2 regions of the Mechercharimyces mesophilus genome follow, and region 2 is predicted to be linked to the other one. Evidence: a T-box and tRNA genes for the amino acid it is inferred to sense, from the RefSeq annotation. Region 2 holds a T-box; the other holds one or more tRNA genes.

Region 1 (6,019 bases), on a different contig from region 2:
GAAAGTTCCCATCCCACCTTCATTTTGGCGTTTATGTGCAAAATGGTCTGTGGCCATGGAAGCGGGAAGCAGTGAATCCATATCCTTTCTTGGTGACTTGGGAAGAGGCTGTTATAGAGCGAGAAGAATAATCTATGACTCTATCTCTCGTTGGGATCGCTTTTTTGTTTGATGATTAAACATGAACCAACAATCATTGAGAAAGCGGATCTGTCTGCGATCCTTTCCGTAATACGCTTTCATTAATTGTGTCTTTAACCATTTAGGCATGATAATCCCACCTTAATCAAAAGTGTTCATGCAGATTTAGTAGGTAATATGAAAGTTTTTATTTTATGAAGCTACATTTAGCTAGATGAAATTGACGATTGGAACAGAGAGAAGCTCTTCTTCATGGATGATCTCGTGGGTTTAGCTTTCATCCGAGGACATGTGGTATTTACCATGACTGTTTTATGAAAATCTCCTGCTGGAAGTGTGAGCCGTTGGTTGCCGAGGCCCCATCTGTGTGTTGTATCATATGAGAGACTGGATGGTTATGTGTCTATTTCAAATTAGAAAGGATGAGTGTTCATGAGTTTACTTCAGTGGTATGAGAAAGGACTGACGACAAGTCAGTATATCGATTCGATGCAGGTGAATCGGGAAGATATGTTATCTATTTATGATCGGTTTTTACTTTCGGATCACGAATGTAGTAAGTTAGAGGGATTACGTTCTCAGGCGTTGAAGATGGTGGTACTAACGGCTGATTGGTGTGGAGATGCGATGTTATGTGTTCCGGTCATGCTACGAATAGCAGAAGCGACTGGCATCTCCGTGCGTTTTCTCATTCGAGATGAGAATCTTGAACTGATGGACCAATATCTGACCAATGGTACCTCTCGTTCCATTCCGATCTTTATCCTCTTAGATGAAGAAGGAAGGGAAAAGGCGGTTTGGGGTCCACGAGCACCTGAGGTTCAACAGATTGTCATGGATAGCATCGCCAAACTGCCTGCGAAAGATGCCCCTTCCTATCCTGAGGAACAAAAGAAGATGTATCGCTCCTTTAAGAGTAAGCTGGTAAATGATCCTAGTATTTGGGATGTGGTTTATCACAGTATGAAGGAGCGCTTCTTAAGCGAAGCATAAATAGTAATTTGTTTGCTGTTGGAGCTTCTATCATTATGTTAAGTTCCGATATACCTCGCAATAAGTGAGCGTGCCAATATGGGGTCATCCGTTCCTTGAACCAGTGTACGGCCATCGGGAAATAAGACTAGCTGTTGCGCGCCTAAGTTGACTCGAAGCAAAAAAGGGTTTTTCTCAACTTGAGCCACAGCAGCTAGCTTCTGAGTCAGTGTATCCAGATTGAGTGTTTGTTTCTCTTTCGGAGTAAATTGAATCGTATTTCGCCCACAGAGAGAAACCATTTCTTCCGACTTATCGTTGGGATGAAGAAAGTCAAACTGCTTGAGTGCACAACAACGACAGCTAGCGCTTTGTTTGTTGTGTACATCAAGAGCGGTTGATTGATTTTCCCATAGATGAAAGTGCCGGTATCGAGAGTCGATGGAAGAGGTATCTCCGACAATCCATTTTATTGCATCCGTCACCTGATGAGCGGCTACGAGGTGAATGATGGGGCTGATTACGCCTGCGGTATCGCAGGTATCTGCACTACCAGCTACGGGTGCTGAGGGAAACAAACAACGCAAGCAGGGGGTTTGCCCCGGCTGGATAAAGAAGCAAGAGCCTTGTGCTCCAACTGCACCTCCATAGCTCCACGGTATTTGATATTTCACGCTGATATCATTGAGTAAATAACGAACGGAGAAGTTGTCTGATCCATCAATGATGAGGTCGGCGTTCCTCAACAGGCCGTCAGCATTCTTCCAAGTGAGATCCGTAACGGTTGCCTCGATGTGAACACGGGAATTAATCTCTTGTAGCTTTTGTTTGGCTGCGATTGCTTTCGGAAGACCTTGACTTGCATCGTGCTCATTATAAAGCATTTGCCTTTGAAGATTGCTGCTCTCGACGAAATCGCGATCTATGAGGTCGATACGTCCCACTCCAGCTCTTACGAGGTGGTTAGCCGAGGCTGTTCCTAGTGCGCCCAATCCAACAATGGCAACACGAGCATCAAGCAGTTGCTGTTGCCCTGTTTCCCCAATCGGCGCAAATAATATTTGACGAGAATATCGCTCATGAAAGGACATGGTCATCACCTACCTTGGATGGTCCATCTATTATAACGAAATTAGCGCAATTATGCAGGCAGTTTTTGGTTGGGAGAAAGGAGGGATACGGAAGATGGAACAGAATGAAGTCATTCAGTGGTTAGTGGGTTTGCTAGTGGAAGACATTGAACGTATGGAAGAAGACGAACGTCCGATAAAACGTATTGAAACAGAAAACCAAGGGTTTCATCTATCCATGAAAAACGGGAAGGGCTGTTTTGTACGTGTAGATTCAACGGGTGAAGCGAAGGAGGAAGAGTCTATGCATGAGTCTATGCATGAGTATATAGATGAAGATGATGTTATTCATATCTCCTATGAGGAACTGCAAGATTTAGTAGGTGTATTGGAACGATTACTAAAATTTCTTCAGTTTGATGAGAAGAAAATGGGAGAGGTTATGGTGCGGACCACCGATTTTCCTTGGGAAAGCCGGGCCAAACGAATGGAAAAGATGAAGGAGGAATTAGAACGGGTACTAAAAGCGCTGGAGAACAAGATGGACGAAGAAAGGTAGATCGAATTGAGGGAGATAAGGAAATCGCTCTGCTAGGGCACTGGCTCTAGCAGAGCGATTTCCATATGAAAAGATAGTATGAAAATATGAGGGACATGAGAGCGATGTGATACTACTGGATCATGATCAGGCTATTGAAGGAAGTCGTTGATCACTTGAATGAGTTGATCTTCAAAGACCGCTGTACTCTCAGTAAATGTATTTTCATCTACAGACAGTTGAAACTCAGCGGGTGCCTGGTGGGAACCAACTAGCTCAAGATAGATATCCACTCTCTCTTCCTCGTCGATGGGGTCAAAACTGATTTTAGCTTCCTCGAGATCCTGCTGGATGGACTGTGGAGGATGGAAAGAGAATTCCTGAGTAAATGGATGGATTTGCATCTCTTTTTCATAGTTATATTCCACATTGTAAAGTTGGAAGGCTTTTTGTTCCATTACACTCAGCACAGTTTCGATCAAGGGATGAGGAAAAACCTCGATTTCTCCCATCTCGGCGAGTTCCTTCTCTTCACTTACGATGTCAGTCCGTAAGTAAACAGGGGTATCATCCAATGTGACAGGGGTGTCCCATGGAAGTTCAAATTGAAAGGGGATTTGCGTCTTTTTACTGGGCTCAATCTGGATCGTTTCCGTTAGAGGATACTCTGCTAAGACATACTCTTCTGATGAATTCCCTACTGGAATGACAAAGGAGAGTGTAATATCCTGCAGGTTCTTCACAGTATCCCCATTGATGGCGACTTCTCCGAGAACCCATTCTCCTTGGCGGTAGTGTGTCTTCTCTAACTTCGTATCCACAATGGCTCCGTCCAGTTGGAGACTAGACACGGTTTGTACAGTCATGGATGCCAATCATCCTCCTGATCATAAACAAGTGATTACGATGAATAGATTAATTGTTTTTTAGGACCAGGTCAATAGCTGGCAGGACAAAATAAAAAATACTTCCATAATTGAGTGAGATCTACGTCTTAAGATGAAAGCAAACCGATAGAAAAAAGGCCTGGGAAATAAAAATTTGTTATTGACTTCGGTTTAAATCCATGTTAAATTGTAATAGTCGCTGAAAACGAAGCGCCTGAACGGCGGGCTTTGACAGTGTGTTTGATTGAAAGATTAGCAGAAATAAACTTACAAAAAAGCACTTGCAAATGTGAGTGAGATAAGCTATAATAAAAAAGTCGCTCGGAAGAAAGAAACTCATCATTCCTCCGTAGCTCAATGGTAGAGCGCCCGGCTGTTAACCGGTAGGTTGCAGGTTCGAGTCCTGCCGGGGGAGCCAGTACACGCGGAGAGATACTCAAGAGGCCGAAGAGGACGGTTTGCTAAACCGTTAGGGGGTCTTACGGCCCCGCGCGGGTTCGAATCCCGCTCTCTCCGCCACGTTAGTCTTGTAGAGCGCAGTATTTGCTTGGCCCGTTGGTGAAGCGGTGAACACACCAGCCTTTCACGCTGGCATGCAGGGGTTCGAATCCCCTACGGGTCACCAAAAATAGATGTTAGAGATCGGGAATCAGAGGTGAGAGCTTTCCGAATTCTGATCCCTGGCATCTCACTTATCACAAGGACGATTAGCTCAGCTGGGAGAGCACCTGCCTTACAAGCAGGGGGTCGGCGGTTCGATCCCGTCATCGTCCACCAGTGCAACACTTCTTTTTACGCGGAGCTGTGGTGTAGGGGTCAACATGCCTGCCTGTCACGCAGGAGATCGCGGGTTCGAATCCCGTCAGCTCCGCCAATTTTCATTATGGCGGCTATGGCGAAGTGGTTAACGCACCGGATTGTGGCTCCGGCATTCGTGGGTTCGATTCCCATTAGTCGCCCCATTTATATATTGTTGGGGTGTAGCCAAGCGGTAAGGCAACGGACTTTGACTCCGTCATGCGCAGGTTCGAACCCTGCCACCCCAGCCATTCACGCACTTTATAGATAGAAAATTCGCACAATTTCATGCGAGCCATTAGCTCAGTTGGCAGAGCACCTGACTTTTAATCAGGGTGTCGCAGGTTCGAATCCTGCATGGCTCACCAGAGAAAAACCTCCTTAGGTAATAGGGAGGTTTTTTGTGTGAGTCCGTACCTATAGTAGCTATTCGCCACGGGGTCTCTGTGATCCACGCGATCCGCGTGGCCCTCGTAACCCTCGCGGACCAGCTGGACCCAAGGAACCAGTCGCCCCAGGGAGCGGGATGGAGGGATTTCCTGCTTTGAATACAAATCCCTCTTCTCTGGGACCCAGGCTGTTATTTGTCGTCTGGGTTGCCCCTGGAGAAACAGGAAACCTTCTCGATGTTGTTAGTCCGCATACATAAACATTTTGAAAAGTATCAAGGGTGATGGCGCATGGGTTTTGTTCTCCATCGATCCCGCCAATATAAGTGGAGAACAAGAGTCCAGTACCTGCAAAGCTGAGGGATGTTAAAAAAACGTCTGATAGGCCCAACGCTTGCCTCTGGAAGGCATCGGATGTGGTAGGCAGGTCTGTCGATTCGGTCCCACCTGCAATCCATACATTTGCGAAGTGATCGACAGCGATTCCTTGACTGATATCATTCCCACTCCCACCGAAATAAGTAGAATAGACGAGTCCAGATCCTCTGCGATTCATTTTTGATATGAAAGCATCACACTCAGCGAAACCAGCTATTTGTGTTTGGAAAGCCCCAGGGGTTACAGGGAAATTATTGGAGAACGTCATACCTGTAATATAAGCGAATCCAGAGGAATCGACAGCGATGCCGCTAGCGATATCATCCGCTGATCCGCCTAGATAGGTAGAATAGACGAGTGAGCTCCCGCTCGGATTCACTTTGGTTATAAAGGGGCTTTCTATATCTACAAAGTCTCCTCCTGGGCTCATGGTTTGAAAAGCTCCATTGGTGACGGGGAAAGAAGTGGAAGTGGTAAATCCCGTGACATAAGCAAAACCGGCGGAATCAATCGCAATGCCTGTGCCGCAATTATCGGCATCTACCCCATTCCCTCCTAAAAAAGTGGAATAGATCAGCGAAGAACCTTGTGGATTCATGCACGTGACAAAGGCATTGCGAAACCCGGCTAACTGGGTTTGAAAAGCTTGCGATGTGATGGGGAAGGTGGTTGCGGTGGTGAGTCCGGTGACATAAGCGGACCCTTCTTCATCCACGGCGATACTATTGCCACCGCTAATCATATCTTCTTCTGATCCCCCTCCTAAGAAGGTGGAATAGAGTAAGGTAGAGCCAGTAGGAGATAGCTTCGTTACGTAGGCATACTCGGCTTCACCGAAAAGCTGTG
Region 2 (6,019 bases):
TTTGCATACGATCCAAGCCCGGTTGGATCTTATTCTGGCAATACGAATCCATCCATTGAAATACATCCTCTGTGGAATGAAATGACTCGTGTGCTATCATGATTCGGCTCTCCTTTTCCATCACTTACACCTTTTTACGCATAGCAACGTTGCCTTCTCTACCAGAAGGCAACGCTTCTATGCTCTCCTTGCTATTTTTAACGTTTAAACGTGCTTTATGATTTCTGCAAGTCTTCCAATCTTGCGATCACTTTCTTGCGCATCTCTTGGTATTCTTCCCCTTTTCGCTTCTCTTCCTCAACGACATGCGCAGGTGCTTTCTTCACGAACCCTTCATTGGCTAATTTCTTCTCTACCCGCTCTACTTCTTTATCCAACTTCTTTTTCTCCGCCTGGAGACGTTCGATCGTCTGTTCAATATCGATCAACCCTTCCAGCGGGAGGAACACCTCAGCTCCTGCCACTACTGCACTCATCGCTCGTGCGGGTTGCTTTACATCCGTTCCAATCTCCAGCTTATTGGTGTTACACAAACGCTGGATCGCCTCTTGACTTCCTTTAATCGTATCCAAAGCAGTGGCATCCGTCTTAATCAGCAAATCCACTTTATGACCGGGCTCCACCTCTTCTTCTGCACGGATATTTCGTACCGACCGAATCAAGTCGATCAGTAGTTGCATATCCGACACGGCTTTGGGATAGGAGAAAGAATCATTTTTAACTGGCCATGGCGCGACGGTGATGCTTTCGCCTCCCTCGAGCGGCAGGTGTTGCCAAATCTCTTCTGTTACAAATGGCATAAAAGGATGAAGCAAACGAAGCGACTGGTCTAGCACATGCACCAACACGGCTCGTGTCTGATTTTTCGCCTCTTCATCCTCTCCATATAGAGGCAACTTGGCAAACTCAATGTACCAGTCACAAAGCTCATCCCAGATGAAGTTATATAAGAGACGTCCCACTTCCCCAAAGTCATAACGTTCCAAGAGGCGGGTAACATCCTCAATCGTCTCGTTCAGACGGTGTAGAATCCACCGATCCGCGGTAGACAACTGGTCCAGTTGTTCTTTATCCAATGTCAATCCCTCTGGTTTTACCCCTTCAAGATGCATCAGAGCAAAGCGGGAGGCATTCCAAATCTTATTGGAGAAATTTCGGGCTGCCTCTACGCGTTCCCAGCGGAAGCGCTGATCATTTCCTGGGGTACAACCAGTGGAAAGCATAAACCGCATCGCATCCACACCATACTGATCAATTACTTCCAGCGGATCCACGCCATTCCCCAATGACTTCGACATTTTCCGTCCTTCTGCATCACGAACCAAACCCGTAATGAGGACGTCAGCAAACGGCTTCTGCCCCGTAAACTCCAGTGAGGTGAAGATCATGCGTGCCACCCAGAAGTAGATGATATCATAGCCAGTAACCAACACATCTGTCGGGAAAAAGCGTTTCATATCCTCGCTCTCTGCCGGCCAGCCTAAGGTAGAAAAGGGCCACAATGCTGAGCTAAACCAGGTATCTAAAACATCGTCCTCTTGTCTGAGGTTTTCGCTTTGACAATGCGGACAGGTGGACGGATCTTCTCGTTCCACAATGACTTCCCCGCACCCTTCACAATACCAAGCCGGAATCCGGTGTCCCCACCACAATTGGCGAGATATACACCAGTCACGAATGTTTTCGATCCAGTGCAAGTAAATCTTCTCGAAGCGATCCGGTACAAACTGCGCGCCTTCTCCACTCTGGGTATCCGCAATCGCTTGTTCTGCCAATGGTTTCATGCTGACAAACCACTGTGTCGACAGGTAAGGTTCCACCACCGCACCTGAACGTTCACTGTGCCCCACAGAATGCATATGTTCTTCGATTTCGATTAGTACTCCCGATTCCTTCAGATCTTTGACAATCTTTTTCCGACAGTCAAAGCGGTCCATTCCTTGATAGGGACCCGCTTGGTCATTCATGACGCCACTTTCATCCATAATCAACACTTGAGCTAGCCCATGACGCTCCCCGATCTCAAAGTCATTGGGATCATGTGCTGGCGTAATTTTTACAGCCCCACTGCCAAACTCAGGATCGACGTGTTCATCCGCTACAATCGTAATTTCACGACCGATGATCGGCAAGACCGCTTTCTTACCAATGAGCCCTTGATATCGCTCATCCTCTGGATGAACGGCAATCCCCGTATCGCCCAACATCGTTTCGGGACGTGTGGTTGCCACCCGGATGGAGCCCGATCCATCTTGGAGTGGATATTCCATGTGGTAGAGTGCACCTTGCACATCTTTGTATATCACTTCGATGTCCGAAAGTGCCGTACGTGCTGCTGGGTCCCAGTTGATAATGTATTTCCCTCTATAAATGAGGCCCTTTTCATAAAGCCGCACAAACACTTCACGCACGGCCTTAGACAGCCCTTCATCCATCGTGAAACGTTCCCGCGAATAGTCCAATGAAAGGCCCATTTTCTTCCACTGATGATGGATCACTTCGGCATATTTCTCTTTCCATTCCCATACTTTCTCTAAAAATGCTTCACGCCCCAGATCATGGCGGGTAAGCCCTTCCTCGCGCAAACGTTGTTCCACTTTTGTCTGCGTGGCAATCCCCGCATGATCCGTCCCCGGTAGCCAGAGTGCATCATAGCCTTGCATTCTTTTAAATCGAATCAAGAGGTCCTGCAATGTATTGTTGAGGGCATGCCCAATATGCAAATTACCCGTTACATTGGGCGGAGGAATCACGATGGTATAAGGTGTTTTGTTCGGGTCTTGTCCCGCTTTGAAAAAACCTTTGGCCATCCAGTAATCGTACCACTTCTCCTCCGCTTTCTTCGGATCATAAGCAGAAGGCAATCCTGTATTTTCTACCATAATATTCATCTCCTTATCAGCATAAAAAAAGCCCTTTCATCCAAAGGACGAAAGAAGCATCTTCGCGGTACCACCTTTGTTCACGTATCTGCTTTTCGTCGATACGTGCCCTCCATCCTGTTAACGCAAGGAGGCGACCTGTCCTACTCCATCATTCAGACAGATAGCTCGAGGGGGACGGTTCATTGGGTTCAACTAAAGTGCTTTTCAGCCCTGAGCACTTCTCTCTGAAAGTGAAGGTCCAACTACTTTTCCCTGTCATCGCTTCTTTTCACTAATCCATGTCATGTTTTTCATATTGTACAATGGAAAAGACAACAGGTCAACTCGAGGCACCTGTTGTCTTTTCCCCAGTAGAGAGAGCCTAAGTTCTCTTCTACCTTGTTTCATATAACCCAGTCTTAATTCATCCCAAATGCTTTTTGAACACTATCATACATCAGTGGCGGATCGGCCAAGGTGGCCAACAAAAGCGTAGCACCCATCAATAGCAAACTTAGTAATAATAGAAAGAAAAAACCACGATACATGCTCTTCGCCATTGACTTCATCGCGCTCACAGGCAAAAACCTCCCTGTCTCAACACACAAGTCTCTTATCTATTCTGCTCTTTTCACTTACACTTGTCCAGTCTTTTTCCACACATTTTTCTTAAGCGATACAAATTCTTGAACTTAAATAAAAAAAAAGCTGGAAGAGAGAGCTTCTCCACCAGCCGAATCTTCTTTCTTAATCCTGGGGAGCATGAGGAAAAATCGGAAACTGCACCGACTCATCCAAAGGTCCCACTTCGTCCTCTAAATCCTCTTGAAAGCGATCCGGACGCTTCTTCTTCCCTTTTTTAAGCTCTATTTTTTCTCTTTTTTGCCATAATTGTTGAATAACTTGCTGGAATTGTTCCAACTGCTCAATCGCTCGTTCAAACTGGCGGACAGCATCGATTTCATTGGTGTTGGTTTCTTGTGTATAATACGCTTTCAATATTTGATAGGGGCGTAGAGGATAAGCCAGGTATACAGCTAACAGCTTCTCCTCGATGCGTTTTAGTGCAAATTCCTCTTCATAGTAGCCTAGATAGGTGGAAATCTCCTCATGATCTGGATCTCCAAACTGACGATAAAAAGTGGCAATATCCCGCACAGGCGAATCCACTACAGCCTGATCAAAATCAACCCAATACCATCCTTGTTCGCTCATCAAAAGTTTTCCAGGATGAGTACGTGCATGGCACAAGGTATACCGTGGTGCTTTCCCTCCTTGCGATTCTAGATATCGCTCAACCCCACGGATAGCGAAATCAAACGCCTTTTCGAGAAAGCCCGCCTGTTCCAGGAAAGACTGATCCATCGGGGAGGGAATATCACGCTCTTGCGCCAAATAGTACAGTTCAGCCGTTTTTGCTTTTCGATCCCTCCATCTTTCGATGAAAGGCTGATTCAGTTGGTTACGAAATTTCGTGTAATGATCTACCACCGGCTCTACCAAGCGATGAAATTGAGCCAATGATTGTAACAAAGCATCGCGAGGCGGTTCATAGATCGTATTCTCTTTCGACTCCACCCAAGGAGTGACATACCAATTCCCATTCTTCGTCATCACATACACTTCATCTGCCGGTGTCTTCACCCAAGGTAGTACATGTGCATATCCTTGTTCCCACGCGTGAGAGATTACATCGTGGAGCATCATCAATTTTTCTGCTGGTTGTTTGGTCCACTTCAGAGCGTATGTACCTTGACTGGTTTCTACGCGGAAGATTCTTTTAATCTGTGTTACTTTATGGGGTGCCCACCCGTACTCAGTAAATACTTGTTGTAATTCTTGGCGGTTAATGGTCTGCTGTTTCACCTTTCCTTCCCCCTCTGCAGGTAAACGGGGAGAGAGGATCGACCTTCTGTCCTATCCCCTCTCTCCTAAATCCTCCCCAATTGCTATCCTTCGCGTGGAATGTAAACCACCTGTCCTTCATCTAGACTGGAACTTTCCAGTCGATTTAACTGCTTAATTTTACTCGATGGCAAGTTATAACGATCGGCAATCGAATCTACCGAATCTTCTTTTTGCGCAATCACCATCCTCATGCGAACAAAACGCGGTTCGTCCTCGGAGACCAATCTTTTCGCCCAATCGGATGCTGAACGACTTTTTTCTTCTTTTTCTTCCTGCTCCTCATGAATCGACGCTTGCTCGGAATCATCCAATTCTCGTGTGAAAGATTTCGCTGGCGACAGACGTTCCTCTTCCGATGGTTGAGGATAGAGAGGATAGACATTGCTTTCTACATCTTTATTGTCATTTGTAGAGAATGATGCGTCCGTTGGATCTCCTTCATTTCTTTTTTCACTCCAACGTTGCCCTTCGTTAAAAGAATAAGCAGATTCTCCTTGATGCGATGCGAATTCATCTGTCTGCTGTTGAGATGTGGAATATTCTCTTTCATCCCGCGAAGAAAGGTCGTTGATCCGCTCCTCCTCCGCTTGTTCACGTTGCTGATAGGAGTATGCTTGCCTTTCTCTTTCTTGCTGTTCCTGTTCTCCATCATATCCATAAGGATTCCAACTGCTTGCCGAAGGGGAGTACCCGGCTGATGATGGATGATCACTGGAGGAAATTTGATAATCCTCATGTGTACCGTATTCTTGCGTTTCCCGATATTCTTCATGCGGTTGATGATACTCTTCACCCGTCTCAACGGATTGAATTTGTGACTCTGGATCGTACCCTTCTTCCACTGACTGCGATACCGATAACCCTTTCTCCTCTTGAGCCCCTGAAAACGATGCTTCGGGTAATTCTTCATAGGATGGTTCTTCTCTGTCTGCTGTCGATGCCTCATTCGAATCCTCAATCAGTCCGTCAATGGTAAGTAAAGCTTCGATTTGCAATTCAAATGGGGAAAGCACCTGATAATCGAATGCTTCCACTTCTGCCGCAAGTTGCTCCAAGTCCGCTTTGTCAGTGGGTAAGGAAATCTCAACTGGAATGACATAAGCAATCTCTTCTTGACTACTGGCACCCGTCTCTGACTGAACCTCTGACTCTGTCGGATTCATTTCGTTGCTGCGATAAGATCCATTGAGGCGTAAATAGCCATGGATTTTTAAGTGCGTATCCTGTTCTTCAATTTCGACATCAGG

The links. A T-box is a leader RNA that pairs with one kind of tRNA and senses whether it is charged. The one in region 2 lies ahead of AC6RGY_RS07295 (valine--tRNA ligase), so its partner is inferred to be a tRNA-Val.
Region 1: it has a tRNA-Val gene. The T-box ahead of AC6RGY_RS07295 (valine--tRNA ligase) is inferred to sense a tRNA for this amino acid. The anticodon was not compared.

What each region holds. Positions count from the first base shown of each region.
Region 1 covers NZ_JCBAPH010000002.1:42,867-48,885, reverse strand. The annotation lists gene AC6RGY_RS07975 (M23 family metallopeptidase) at 1-131, shown strand, start outside; gene cmpA (cortex morphogenetic protein CmpA) at 133-270, opposite strand; gene AC6RGY_RS07965 (thioredoxin family protein) at 574-1,134, shown strand; gene AC6RGY_RS07960 (ThiF family adenylyltransferase) at 1,173-2,204, opposite strand; gene AC6RGY_RS07955 (hypothetical protein) at 2,299-2,742, shown strand; gene AC6RGY_RS07950 (sporulation protein) at 2,874-3,587, opposite strand; tRNA gene AC6RGY_RS07945 (tRNA-Asn) at 3,952-4,026, shown strand; tRNA gene AC6RGY_RS07940 (tRNA-Ser) at 4,035-4,127, shown strand; tRNA gene AC6RGY_RS07935 (tRNA-Glu) at 4,158-4,233, shown strand; tRNA gene AC6RGY_RS07930 (tRNA-Val) at 4,310-4,385, shown strand; tRNA gene AC6RGY_RS07925 (tRNA-Asp) at 4,407-4,482, shown strand; tRNA gene AC6RGY_RS07920 (tRNA-His) at 4,495-4,570, shown strand; tRNA gene AC6RGY_RS07915 (tRNA-Gln) at 4,583-4,657, shown strand; tRNA gene AC6RGY_RS07910 (tRNA-Lys) at 4,699-4,774, shown strand; gene AC6RGY_RS07905 (SBBP repeat-containing protein) at 4,833-6,019, opposite strand, start outside.
Region 2 covers NZ_JCBAPH010000001.1:1,490,410-1,496,428, forward strand. The annotation lists gene AC6RGY_RS07290 (bifunctional folylpolyglutamate synthase/dihydrofolate synthase) at 1-100, opposite strand, end outside; gene AC6RGY_RS07295 (valine--tRNA ligase) at 216-2,882, opposite strand; T-box leader at 2,923-3,153, opposite strand; gene AC6RGY_RS07300 (hypothetical protein) at 3,284-3,442, opposite strand; gene AC6RGY_RS07305 (YutH/CotS family kinase-like spore coat protein) at 3,612-4,730, opposite strand; gene AC6RGY_RS07310 (LysM peptidoglycan-binding domain-containing protein) at 4,814-6,019, opposite strand, start outside.